4 regions of the Rossellomorea sp. FM04394 genome follow, and region 2 is predicted to be linked to each of the others. Evidence: riboswitches for the same ligand, from Rfam matches in the RefSeq annotation. Region 2 holds a riboswitch; each other region holds the start of a gene.
The links. Region 2 has a riboswitch for S-adenosylmethionine ahead of ACCB35_RS18420 (methionine ABC transporter ATP-binding protein). Riboswitches for the same ligand answer to the same signal wherever they lie in the genome.
Positions count from the first base shown of each region.

Region 1: it holds a riboswitch for S-adenosylmethionine, as region 2 does, so the genes downstream of both, ACCB35_RS19805 (methionine ABC transporter ATP-binding protein) here and ACCB35_RS18420 (methionine ABC transporter ATP-binding protein) in region 2, are expected to answer to the same signal.
Region 3: it holds a riboswitch for S-adenosylmethionine, as region 2 does, so the genes downstream of both, metE (5-methyltetrahydropteroyltriglutamate--homocysteine S-methyltransferase) here and ACCB35_RS18420 (methionine ABC transporter ATP-binding protein) in region 2, are expected to answer to the same signal.
Region 4: it holds a riboswitch for S-adenosylmethionine, as region 2 does, so the genes downstream of both, ACCB35_RS01120 (Na+/H+ antiporter NhaC family protein) here and ACCB35_RS18420 (methionine ABC transporter ATP-binding protein) in region 2, are expected to answer to the same signal.

Region 1 covers NZ_CP168654.1:3,935,982-3,939,114, forward strand. The annotation lists gene ACCB35_RS19800 (methionine ABC transporter permease) at 1-277, opposite strand, end outside; gene ACCB35_RS19805 (methionine ABC transporter ATP-binding protein) at 267-1,280, opposite strand; SAM riboswitch class I at 1,353-1,458, opposite strand; gene chbG (chitin disaccharide deacetylase) at 1,906-2,601, opposite strand; gene ACCB35_RS19815 (GntR family transcriptional regulator) at 2,622-3,133, opposite strand, start outside.
Region 2 covers NZ_CP168654.1:3,642,036-3,645,168, reverse strand. The annotation lists gene ACCB35_RS18435 (toprim domain-containing protein) at 126-485, shown strand; gene ACCB35_RS18430 (thioredoxin family protein) at 491-805, shown strand; gene ACCB35_RS18425 (SCP2 sterol-binding domain-containing protein) at 1,056-1,406, shown strand; SAM riboswitch class I at 1,518-1,624, shown strand; gene ACCB35_RS18420 (methionine ABC transporter ATP-binding protein) at 1,776-2,798, shown strand; gene ACCB35_RS18415 (methionine ABC transporter permease) at 2,795-3,133, shown strand, end outside.
Region 3 covers NZ_CP168654.1:3,484,856-3,487,988, forward strand. The annotation lists gene metE (5-methyltetrahydropteroyltriglutamate--homocysteine S-methyltransferase) at 1-2,032, opposite strand, end outside; cobalamin riboswitch at 2,185-2,370, opposite strand; SAM riboswitch class I at 2,440-2,550, opposite strand; gene ACCB35_RS17535 (hypothetical protein) at 2,646-2,843, opposite strand; partial or broken gene thiC (phosphomethylpyrimidine synthase ThiC) at 2,821-3,133, opposite strand, start outside.
Region 4 covers NZ_CP168654.1:201,789-204,921, forward strand. The annotation lists gene ACCB35_RS01120 (Na+/H+ antiporter NhaC family protein) at 615-1,931, opposite strand; SAM riboswitch class I at 2,021-2,125, opposite strand; gene ACCB35_RS01125 (MFS transporter) at 2,499-3,133, shown strand, end outside.

The DNA of each region.
Region 1 (3,133 bases), 290 kb from region 2:
GTCCAATCGTGGTACCGGTCAATAGTTTGGTTAATGGTAATAGTGCGACCAATAAAATGATGAACGGAACCGACCGCACCATATTGACGACAAACCCAACGACCTTTTTGATCAAACTATTTTGCAAAAATAAGCCTTTGTCTGTTACGAAAAGAAGGATCCCGAGGGGCAATCCCACTAAAATCGCAACTCCAAGTGAAATCCCCACCATATACACCGTTTCAAAAAAAGCTTTATTCAATTCTGGTAAAATCGCAGTCAATGAATCAGGCAGCATTCTCAAGCACCTCCAAGCTTTGCGTCTTCAGCGTGATGAACCGGATCGCGGCTTCGATTTCTTCATGGGACCCGATCAGTTCCATGATGAATATCCCCAGGGGAACTTCCTGGATATATTCGATCTTGCCGTGAAGGATGTTGCCTCTCACTTTGTATTTCTGGAACACTTCTGAAACGACGCTTTCCTCTGCGATCGACCCTTTGAATTGGATTTTGATCAGCTTACCTTTCCTTGATTCCACAAGGTGTGGCGGGAGTTCAAATTGAAGAATCGTTTCGATGAATTGCTTCGTTAAAGGCTGCTTAGGTTCTGCAAACAAGTCGTATACCGGACCTTCCTCCACGATTTTCCCATCCTGCATCACGGCCATCCGGTCGCAGATTTCCTTCACCACTTCCATTTCGTGGGTGATGAGCACGATCGTCAACCCTAGTTCTTTATTAATCTTTTTTAAGAGTTGCAAGATTGATTTGGTCGTATTCGGATCCAGTGCCGATGTCGCTTCGTCGCAAAGTAAAACCGATGGGTTGTTCGCCAGGGCCCTTGCAATCCCGACTCTTTGCTTTTGTCCTCCGCTGAGCTGGGCCGGATAAGCGTCCGCTTTGTCCGATAGACCGACCATCTCCAGGAGCTCAACGACTCTGGGTTTGATGTTCCCTTTCGGTACACGTGCCGCTTTCAAGGCAAAAGCCAGATTGTCAAACACCGTTTTTGATTTGATCAGGTGAAAATGTTGAAAGATCATGCTCGTTTTCTGGCGGGCTAACCTTAGTTGTTTGGAGGTGAGCTTCGTAAAATCCTGTCCATCAATGATGATTTCACCCGATGTCGGGGTTTCAAGTAGATTCAAGCAGCGAATGAGTGAGCTCTTACCCGCTCCGCTGTATCCGACGATCCCGAAGATTTCACCCTTTTCAATTGTTACTGAAACGTTATCGACACCGACCACGGTTTGCTTTTTTGTTTTGTAGGTTTTAACTAGATTTCGAATCTCGATCAATGTGCACACCCCTTTTTTTATCCAATAAAAAAATGCCTCTTTCAACTGAAAGAAGCATCGCCTGTTTATCTCGACTTATCTCTCAGAATGAAATCATTCTGCAGGAATTAGCACCGTTCCAATACTGGAGGTTGCCGGACGTCGTAGGGCCTGATCCCTCGGTCACTCTGGATAATTGAAAGTATGTAATTTTCTAATTTTTTAATCTTATAGAGGATAATACTGGGTATGTGAATGGAAGTCAATAGGGAATTTTGCAGTTGTTCTTATGTAAGCGTTATTTATATTGATGCACTGGGATAGGGATTTTTTTAGGGGGAGCGGATATGGGTTTAATCTGGGGGGTCATCCGTTTTTTTACAGTCGATAATAAAAGAGCGAAAGTCGATAATAAACCTTCTCTCATCCTAACAATCCATATATTTCACATGAAATTCAGATCAAATCCTTCCTAACACCATCTCAAAGACTCAAAAACCATATATACTATCCAAAAACCTTCCCTTCCACCCCTAAATCGGACAAATCTCCATTACCAATAGAAAAAGGCACTGCCTTCTAGAGCAGCACCCCGATCATTTGTCATAACAACTCGCACCAACTTGTAATCTCTCAATCAACCAAATTAAAACGTCCACTCCTTAATCCCCGTCAACACATCCAACTCCCTCAACCTCTGCTCACAATAAGACGAATTCCCTTTCAAGTATGTATCAACATACGCCGGATGACACATAATCTCAAGCGTCTCACCTTCCTCACTGCTGTCCAATATCCTCTTTAATCCTTCAACCGACACTCCGTCACCATAAAAGTCCATCGAGAAACGGTCGGTTAACACATTCATTCCATCAAATCCATCACAGGGCACATTCCGGACCGGAACCCCAAAGCGCTCCGACAACCTCTTCACCACAGGGATCAAAGGCCGAAAGCTATGAACATGGTGATGACTGTCAATATGGGAAAGGGGCAAGCCGAATGATAGAAATTTATCCACCTGAGCCTCCCACTCCATCTCAACCTCATCCACATTGATTTCTTTTTCTTCAAAAATCCTGCTGGTGTAACGGAAATAGCCCCTCTCATCCAGCAGAGATGATACTCCACCTGAAACCGGTCTTCCGCATGTCAGCGTTAAATGGATCCCAACCTGTAATTCCGGATAAAGACGTGCTAATTCCACCGCGTGCAAAGTCCCCGGCATATTGACCAGCATCGTTGTTGAGTTGACGATTCCAAACCGGTGACTATCAACGATTCCGTAGTTCACCCCCCGGCATAAACCAAAATCATCTGCGTTGACGATCACATTCCTCATAATCCCCCATCCCCTTTTCTCTAATAGGTTCTTTCTACAAGAAAGCTCGCTTTATCTCCCCTGAAAATCGCTTTGGAAAATTCGATCACCGATCCATCCTCTACATAAGCCGTCGTCTCAATCATAAAGCAAGGCGTCCCCTCTGGTACCTCAAGCTTTTCTGCCACTCGTTCATCTGCTAAAAATAATTCAATCGTTTCGACGGTCTTTTTAATTTTTATCTCAAACTGTGTTTCCAGGAGCTTGTAAAGTGATCTTTCACATTCGTCTTTATCCAGCCCGGGCGTCTTGTACCAGGGCAGATAGGCCACCTCATATTGCAGGGGCAGCCCGTCTGAATAACGAATTCTCTCTAACCGATTGACGGGATCTCCGTTCTTCAACTCCAGCGCTTTTTCCACTGTTGATTCTGCCGGGATGACATTCATGCTCAGTACCTTGATCTTAGGTTTTTTACCTTGTAATCGCAGTTGCTCTGTGTAATTGTCGATCGTCGATGACAGGATCTGACTGACTTTCTGTTCTGCGACAA
Region 2 (3,133 bases):
AAACCACTTGCGCATTTTTTTATAAACATGAGAAAATATAAGCAGAAAGTGTAGAAAGTGTACATCATCTCTTGTTATTTGAATATACTATCGTAATCTTATTTCTGAAAGATAAGGTGATGATCATGATGGAACTTGACGAAAAAGTAATCATTGTCGAAGGGACAACAGACAAACGAAAAGTGAAACATATCATTAAAGAACCGATTGAAATTATTTGTACAAACGGGACGATTAGCATTACGAAAATGGACGAACTCATTGATGCATTATTGGAAAGGGATGTCTATATCCTCGTAGATGCTGATGATGCAGGTGAAAAATTACGAAAGCAATTTAAACGTGAGTTCCCTGAAGCTGAACATTTGTACATTGATCGCATGTACAAGGAAGTGGCAGCAGCTCCGGAGTATCACTTGGCGTCTGTCCTGATTGGAGCCAATATAGACGTTCATAAAGAATATTTAGGAAAAAGGATGATCTAGTTTTGATGGAGGTAAGTAATACCGAAACATTAACCCATCTGATTGAAGACAATACGTTTGAAGCCGTTTACCTGTATACCCCGATGTGTGGTACTTGTCAGGTTGCAAGTAAAATGATTGACGTAGTGGAAAAGCTTCCGCAACCTTTTCATTTTGTGAAGGCCAACTTGAATTATTTGCCCCAATTCGCAGAAGGACAATCCATCGAAAGTGTACCCTGCTTACTTTTATTTAAGGATGGGGTCGAAAGGGACAGGATCTATGCCTTTCATTCCGTTCCATTTTTATATGAAACCTTAAACAAGATCACTGATCGTTAGTGGATAAGAGACCTTTTGGGAGAAGGTCTTTTTTATATGTCTATTTTCTAAACGATTTTCTTTCTACAAACGAAGACATATTTCTCGGGAAATGTTGCGAATGGCATCATTTTTTGGCTAGTATTCATCCAGATTCTTACTGTTCGACAAATTAGATGGATACGTTCAAAACATGTCGAGAAAGTATAAAAGGGATAAATACCTAAAAGTGGAATTGTAATAATATAGAAGTTTCACTGGGAGGGTATTCATGCGAATATATTTAGAGGAATTAGTAGATCAGTGTCATTCAAGATATCACTTACGACTCTTATTTCCAGACAGCCCATTTGTTCTTCACTTTGATTGTGGAAAAGATTTGTACGGTATTTCTATTTCCAGCAAGGGGTGCGTTGTATTAGATGATTTGAGTGAAGACGCTCATTTCGTAATCGAAGGAATGGAGGGAAAAGTGGTTTCCCTACTTACAGGGGAGGAACGGTTGTCTCAACTGATTGAATCCGGAGAGCTTAAAATCAGAGGAGGGTATCGCCCACTTCTATTTGTTGAGTCTGTTCTTTGGCTGACGAGGTCAAGGAGAAAAGAGCCGGTTGAAGTTTAAAGAATGAGTAGAAAAAATAATTGACACACTCGATCACCGATGATAGAATCTCTCTTGTAGCAAATTTTCAGAGTCTTTAACTTATTAAAAAATTTAATAATCGATACTTTACTCTTATTAAGAGAGGTGGAGGGACGTGCCCTATGAAGCCCGGCAACCGTCAATGAAAATTGAAATGGTGCCAATTCACTCAAAGCAATGGCTTTGACAGATGAGAGAAAGGATAGTCCTATATGATTATGCCTTTCTGCTTATCGCGGAAAGGCATTTTTTATTGAAATAAAAAATGTAACCGGAAAACGCCAGGTAGGTACACCAATAATCCTGATTAAACAGGTCGTTTTACTCCGAAAGAAGGTGGAATACAACATGATTACCATTTCAGATGTAAAAAAAATCTATCAATCCAAATCGGGTTCGATCTCAGCCGTTGATGGCGTCAATATCGAGATTGCCCGAGGAGAAATTTTTGGGGTGATTGGCTATAGTGGAGCAGGTAAGAGTACGCTGATCCGCATGCTTAATGGTCTCGAGGTTCCCACAGAAGGAATAGTGGACGTGAATGGTCAAATCGTTTCCCAAGTAAAGGGTAAAAAGCTTCGGGAAGCAAGACAGTCAATAGGCATGATTTTTCAACACTTTAATCTCCTCTGGTCCAGGACAGTATTAGAAAATATACAGTTCCCATTAGAAATTGCCGGAGTATCAAAGAAAGAGAGAGTTCAAAGATCCAATGAATTATTGAAGCTTGTAGGGTTGGAAGGCAGAGGAGATGCCTACCCGTCTCAACTGAGCGGAGGACAGAAACAACGTGTTGGGATTGCCAGATCCCTTGCTAACAATCCCGATGTCCTATTATGTGATGAAGCTACTTCCGCTTTAGATCCACAAACAACCGATTCCATCCTTGATTTATTGGTGGATATTAATAAACGCTTAGGGCTGACGATTGTCCTGATCACTCATGAAATGCACGTGATTCAGAAGATTTGCCACCGTGTCGCAGTCATGGAGCAGGGCAAGGTCGTGGAACTCGGCGATGTATTGGAAGTGTTCCGAAATCCACAAGAGCAAGTGACAAAGCGTTTCGTGAAAGAAGTTTCGCAAGCAAAAGAAACGGGTGAAACCATTGATCACCTATTGACGCAATATCCGAATGGAAAAGTGTTGAAATTCACTTTTGTAGGTGAATCAACTGAGCAGCCCCTCATCACCACTCTGATAAGGAAGTTTGACTTAGACGTGAACATCCTTCAAGGACAAATCTCCCAAACCCAAAAGGGTGCCTATGGAACGTTATTTGTTCACCTTGATGGGGATGAACGGATCATCAAAGATGCTTTAGCGTTTGCAGAAAAGCAACTGGTTCAAGTGGAGGTGTTAAGAGGATGATTGAAAATTTATTTCCAAATGTAGATTGGGAGAAGATGTGGGAAGCGACCCTCGAAACCCTGTATATGACCGGGATGTCTGTAGTGATTACCTTTGTACTCGGAATGATCCTCGGGATTTTGCTCTTCCTCACCTCTAAGGAAAATCTATGGGATAACAAACTGACATACACGATTACAAGTGCAGTCGTGAATGTATTCAGATCGATTCCGTTCATTATTTTGATTGTATTATTAATTCCATTCACCAAGTTTTTATTGGATACGATCCGTGGAGCGAATGCAGCCCTTCCGGCACTAATTATCGGAGCCGCTCCGTTTTACGCCCGCATGGTA
Region 3 (3,133 bases), 160 kb from region 2:
CCCCATGACTTCTTGATGTTTCAATTGAGATGACATCAGCATCCAAATCACTGATGGCATCTATAATATCTTCAAAATCCGAATAGCACATATGGGTATGGACCTGGGTTTGGTTCTGTACAGATGAAGTGGCCAATCTGAAAGCATAAACGGCAGCCTTTAGATATTCCTCCCAATTCTCACTCTTTAAAGGGAGTCCTTCTCTAAGTGCCGGCTCATCGACTTGTATCATCCGAATCCCATTGGCTTCTAATTCCTCTATCTCTTTTTGGAGAGAAAGTGCGATTTGATTCGCTACTTCATATCGTGATACATCATTCCGAACAAATGACCAATTTAGAATCGTGATCGGGCCCGTTAACATCCCTTTAACCGGTTTATCGGTTAATGATTGAGCATATATGGTTTCTTTAACCGTCATCGGTTCTTTGAAATTCACATCACCATATATGAGTGGCGGCTTCACACATCTGGAACCGTATGATTGTACCCATCCAAACTTCGTAAATTGAAAACCTTCTAATTTCTCACCAAAGAATTCAACCATATCCGTCCGTTCGAATTCACCATGTACAAATACATCAAGGCCGATTTCTTCCTGAATTATAATCCAGCGTTTTATTTCCGCATGAATATATTGTTGATACTCCCCATCAGAGAGCTCGCCTTTCCTCCACTTCAACCTCTGCCTTCTTACTTCCTGGGTTTGAGGAAAACTGCCGATTGTAGTGGTAGGTAGAAAAGGTAATGAAAAGTACTTCGCCTGTTCCAGCTTACGAACATGGAAAGGAACCTTTCTACCGACATTATTTTGGTGCAATTCTTCAACATTTTCCTGCACCTCCCTATTATTACGCAGCGGTGATTCGTTTAAATTCTTAATCGCCGTTACACTTTGAACGATCTCATCTTCTATTGTATCAGCTCCGTCACGAATCCCCTTTGTTAAAATTGTGATTTCATGTAATTTTTCATCAGCAAATGATAGAGCGTCAATGAGGGGACTGCCAAGTGTTTCTTCATTCTGCAAGGTTACTGGTACATGTAGTAAACTGCAGGATGGTTGAATGATTAAGCGATCACTCGGAACATACCCTGCAATGAACGATAGAAGCGTATGGGTATCAGTAAGACGACTTCTCCAAATATTCCTTCCATCGAGAATTCCGGCAGCCAAGATTTTATCCTTAGGAAAACCAAATCTTTTCAGCGCCGCCAAATTCTCACCACGATCATGCACAAAATCTATCCCTATGCCATCTACCGGGAGTGCTAACACCCGCTGGTACCTTTCCAAACTATCATAATAGGTTTGCAGGATGATCTTTAACCCGGGGCAGGATTCTTTAAGCGTTTGATAGACTTCTTTGAATTGATCCATCTCTTCATCCCCGATGGAAGTGCACAAGATCGGTTCATCCATTTGTACCCACTCTACACCCTCTTCCTGTAATTCACGCAATACTTCAGCATAAAGAGGGACAAATTGATCAACAAGAGTTTTATAATCACCGGTTTCATACCCTTTGGACAATTTCACAAAAGTGAAAGGACCTAAGATAACCGGTTTACCTTTTATACCCAGTTTCTCTTTTGCCTCTCTATAAAAATGCAGGGGACGATTTTCCACTAACTGTGGTGCGATCCCATCAAGTTCAGGCACGAGATAGTGATAGTTGGTATTAAACCATTTTGTCATTTCTAATGCCACCGCGTCCTTCGCGCCTCTAGCCATATCAAAATACGTTTCAAGAGAGACCTTCCCCCCACTATAATGAAACCTCTCGGGAACCAAGCCGAACATGACGGCTGTATCAAGCACATGATCATATAAGCTGAAATCTCCAACCGGAACTAAATCAATCCCCTGATCCGATTGCTTCTTCAAGTGGTTGACTCGTATTTCCTCCATTTGTTCTAAGAAGGAATCCTTTTCTATCTTCCCTGCCCAAAATTGTTCCAGCGTCTTTTTCCATTCACGCTTTTCACCGATCCTTGGATATCCTAAATTCGAACTGATCACCTTACTCATTCAATCCTCACTCCTTATACTTGAGATGGTTGTCATCAACAAAAAAATCTCTCTTTCAAATGAAAGAGAGATTCATACGTATCACTAACTAGAGTTGAGACATTCTTGTATTCTCAACACGTATTCCTCACCCCTCTCTATATCCACGTAGAGCATAAGCGCATACAACAGGCAGGTCTCCTGACTTAGGTTCACAGCTTCTTATCCCTTCCCATTTCAATAGAAATAGTGGTTGAATGATAAGTCGCTCCCCATTACAGTGGCGGGACCGTGCCGGATTTTCACCGGTCTTCCCTTTTAGCTGAGGATGGCTCAGCACCTATTGCATTTATCTATTTAATTTTTCTTTCATAAAAACGAAAAGCCCTCTCTTGCGATAGAGAGGGCTTCATGTTTATTAGAATCCTCTCTTATTTTCCAAAGCAAAGTGCTTTGCAGGAATTAGCACCTTTTCAACACATCGGTTGAATGGTTGCCGGGTTTCACAGGGCCAGTCCCTCCACCACTCTCAATAAGAGTTACACATATATATTTACTATTCCGAAATTTGTAATAATCGTAGCATGGTACATATACGCTGTCAAAAGAAATTTAATCAATAGCTTACACGTTTCTAATAATAGGTACTTTCTACATAGTGACATTTGATACAAGACCTTGTTACATCCGTTTCATAGAAGACATGCCTGCAGTTTTCCTGAATGCTCTTCACTTCTTTTTCGAGTTGGATGACTCTCTGATTGAGCTTTACGATTTCATTCTTCAATTTCAGTACATGACAAGGAGGTTTATCGGTAGATGTTTGATCCATTTTCCACAAACTCCTTCGATTTTTCTTTCAATCCTTTTTCTATTTCCTTATGAACATCATTCATGCTAGTCTTCTTTATTCCCCTTATGTCATGTGATATTCTCATTGAACAAAATTTCGGGCCACACATTGAACAAAAATGGGCCGTTTTTGCCCCTTCTGCAGGAAGTGTTTCATCATGGTACTCCCTTGCACGTTCCGGGTCCAGGGATAAATTAAATTGGTCATTCCACCTAAATTCAAATCGAGCCTTAGAAACGGCATTATCTCTGACTTGTGCCCCTGGATGG
Region 4 (3,133 bases), 1.0 Mb from region 2:
GAGCAGATTCCTGTAAGGGGATCTGCTTTTTTCTTATCAAAAAGCTCATTTCGTAAAGTTTGTTGTTATTATAGAAGAGAAAGTACTAGTTGATTTCCGCTCCAGGATGCTCGCTTTCCGCGGGGCTGGCGGTGAGCCTCCTCGGCTGCGCCTCCGGGGTCTCACCTGTCCAGCTATTCCCGCAGGAGTCGAGCATCCTTCCGCTCCAATCAACTTTCTGAGCATGAATCCTTAATCGAAAACAATTAAAAGAAGCTTTCTAGCAAACAATCTCATTTAAGTTAAGGAGAGATTGTCTCTCTTAAGGAAGTATCTTTTAAGTAATTTTGTTTTCTAGCACAGTTTGAAGCTCTGTCACAAAAAAACTGTAAAAGATGGTGAGGGGAACTGCGCAGACTCCTGCGGAAGTACGGGCGTGCCGAGACCCCGTTCGGCTAAGCTGAGGAGGCTCGGCCGAACGCTAGCTGCAAGCGGAGCAGTTCCCCTCACCATCCAGCACTCACTAATTGACAGAGCCTTAACAGTGCTTATGTTAAAAAGCAACAATCTTTGCGAAAAGAGAGTATCAAAAAAAGAGACAAACCTCAAAGGATTTGTCTCTCTACTCTCATTTATTAAGATCGAACCGGATTTGCATCAGGTGCTGATTTGCGAGTGAATTTAGGAAGTGCAAATCGAATGGCAATAAGTCCGCAAACAGCAATCAGGACAGGGTAGAAAGCATATGGAATGATGCTGATCGGTGATATGCCTGCAACTTCAGCCACTAACAGAGCCTGTGCTCCGTAAGGAATCAATCCTTGAACGGAACAAGAGAAAATATCAAGGATACTGGCTGATTTACGGGCATCAACGCCATAGTTCTCACTGATCGTTTTAGCAAGCGGGCCAGCAATGATGATTGAGATCGTGTTGTTTGCTGTGCAAAGATTAGTAGAACTTACTAATCCTGCTGTAGCAAGCTGTGCTCCCTGAGGAGACTTGATTTTGCGAGTGGCGTGATAAAGTAAAGCCTGAATTCCGCCGTTATGGCGAATGAGTTCGACAACTCCGCCTATCAGCACAGAAAGGATGACAATCTCTGCCATGCCAGTCATCCCATCGGCTACACTCCCGAAATAACTGGCTGGGGTAAAGCTTCCATCAATGAATCCAATGATTCCAGCTAAAACAATTCCGCCTAACAAAACGACAAACACATTTAATCCTGCAAGAGCACCGATGATAACTCCAAGGTAAGGCAGAATTTTGATCCAATTAAAGCTTTCCGCTCCGACAGTCGACTGATTCCCCATAGTAAGAAAAAGGAGAATCACTATTGTGACGATGGCAGCAGGTAATACAATAAAGAAGTTGACTTTGAATTTATCTTTCATTTCCGTTTTCTGTGTACGAACAGCTGCAATAGTTGTATCAGAAATAAATGATAAGTTATCTCCGAACATCGCACCTCCAATGACCGTTGCCATGGCAAGGGGCATAGAAATATCTGTCCCTGAACTAATCCCGACACCGATTGGCGCGAGTGCTGCGATCGTCCCCATGGATGTTCCCATCGATAACGAAATGAAAGCAGCGATAATGAATAATCCCACAATGATCAAGTTACCAGGCAGCACGGAAAGGGCAAAATTCACGGTTGAATCAACGGCGCCCATCTTTTCAGCTACTCCTGAAAAAGCCCCTGCTAAAAGGAAGATAAAGACCATGATCATGATATCAGGATGACCGGCTCCTTTAGCGAAACGCTCAACCTTAGCCGTTAACGTCTCTTTTCGGTTCATCAACAGACCTACAACGGATGCAATGATAATTGATACTAATACAGGAAAGGCATAAAAGTCTCCTGAAATGATGCCTGCTCCAAGGAACAGAGAAACAAATATGATTAAAGGCAGTAATGCCAATAGATTTCCTCTTTCTTGATTCATTCCTAACACTCCTTTGTCATCGTTCAATTTACTAACATACAAAAAACCCCTTCCAAAATAAGAAGAGGTTTCAATAGAACGAAACACTCCCCTTATCTTTCAAGCATTTCGCTTGCTGGATGTGGCACAGCACTCAATATGAGTCCGCTGCCGAGACATCGCAGGGCCAGTCCCTCCGTCTCTCTGGATAAGAAGAATATCGTATTTAGTTGATTTAAAATATACTTCCATACTTTAAAGGGTTTATTCAAAAAAGTCAAACGGGAAATTTTTCTGAACCAAAAGCGAAGGCGGCTCGTTCAGTCCCGACAAGCATAAGACGAGAACGCCGGAAAGGCGCCTTTTGCCTTTTTGGCGTTCTTGGGTTATGACCTCGAGGGACTAGCCGCCACAGCTGGATGAACCAAAAGCGAAGGCGGCTCGTTCAGTCCCGACAAGCATAAGACGAGAACGCCGGAAAGAGCTTTGAAAAACATGACTTTATCCATAATAAGGCATAAACTCATGGACAATTGAACGTTCAAGGTCTACTATAAGGAAGACAAAAACATCTTGGGGGATACGGTAGTGGAAAGAAATGTACGAAATCAAATTTTTACCTTGCAAGGATTCTATTTATTAACGTTCTTCGGTGTAGGTAGTTTATATCCCTTACTCAGTGTGTATTTGAGCGAAAGCGTAGGGTTAAATGGTTATCAGATTGGAACGATCATGTCTGTAGGTCCCATCATGATGATTTTCTTCCAGCCTATTTGGGGAATGGTCAGTGACACAACTAATCGTCCTACCGTGGTTCTTGGTTTAACCTCTTTAGTGGCGGGAATCTTTGCACTCGGTTACTTGTTTATGGACTTTTACTATGGCCTGCTTCTAGTGGCCATTCTAGTCGCGATTTTTCAAAGTGCAATCATTCCTGTATCAGATAGTATCAGCTTGAAGTATACAAGTAAAGTCCGGTATAACTACGGTAATATCCGTCTGTTCGGTTCATTGGGCTTCGGGATTGCTGTCTTTATGATGGGGAAACTTTCGGAAGGTTTCATCGGTCCCACCATCATCTTTTACTCTTTCTTTATCTGTCTAGTATTATCAGGATTCCTTTCCTTTCGGTTTCCTAAAGAGAGAGCGGCAGCAAAGCTTGATTTAAAAGCAGGGATGAAAGAATTATTTACAATGAAGAAATTCCTCATTTTCTTAGCTGT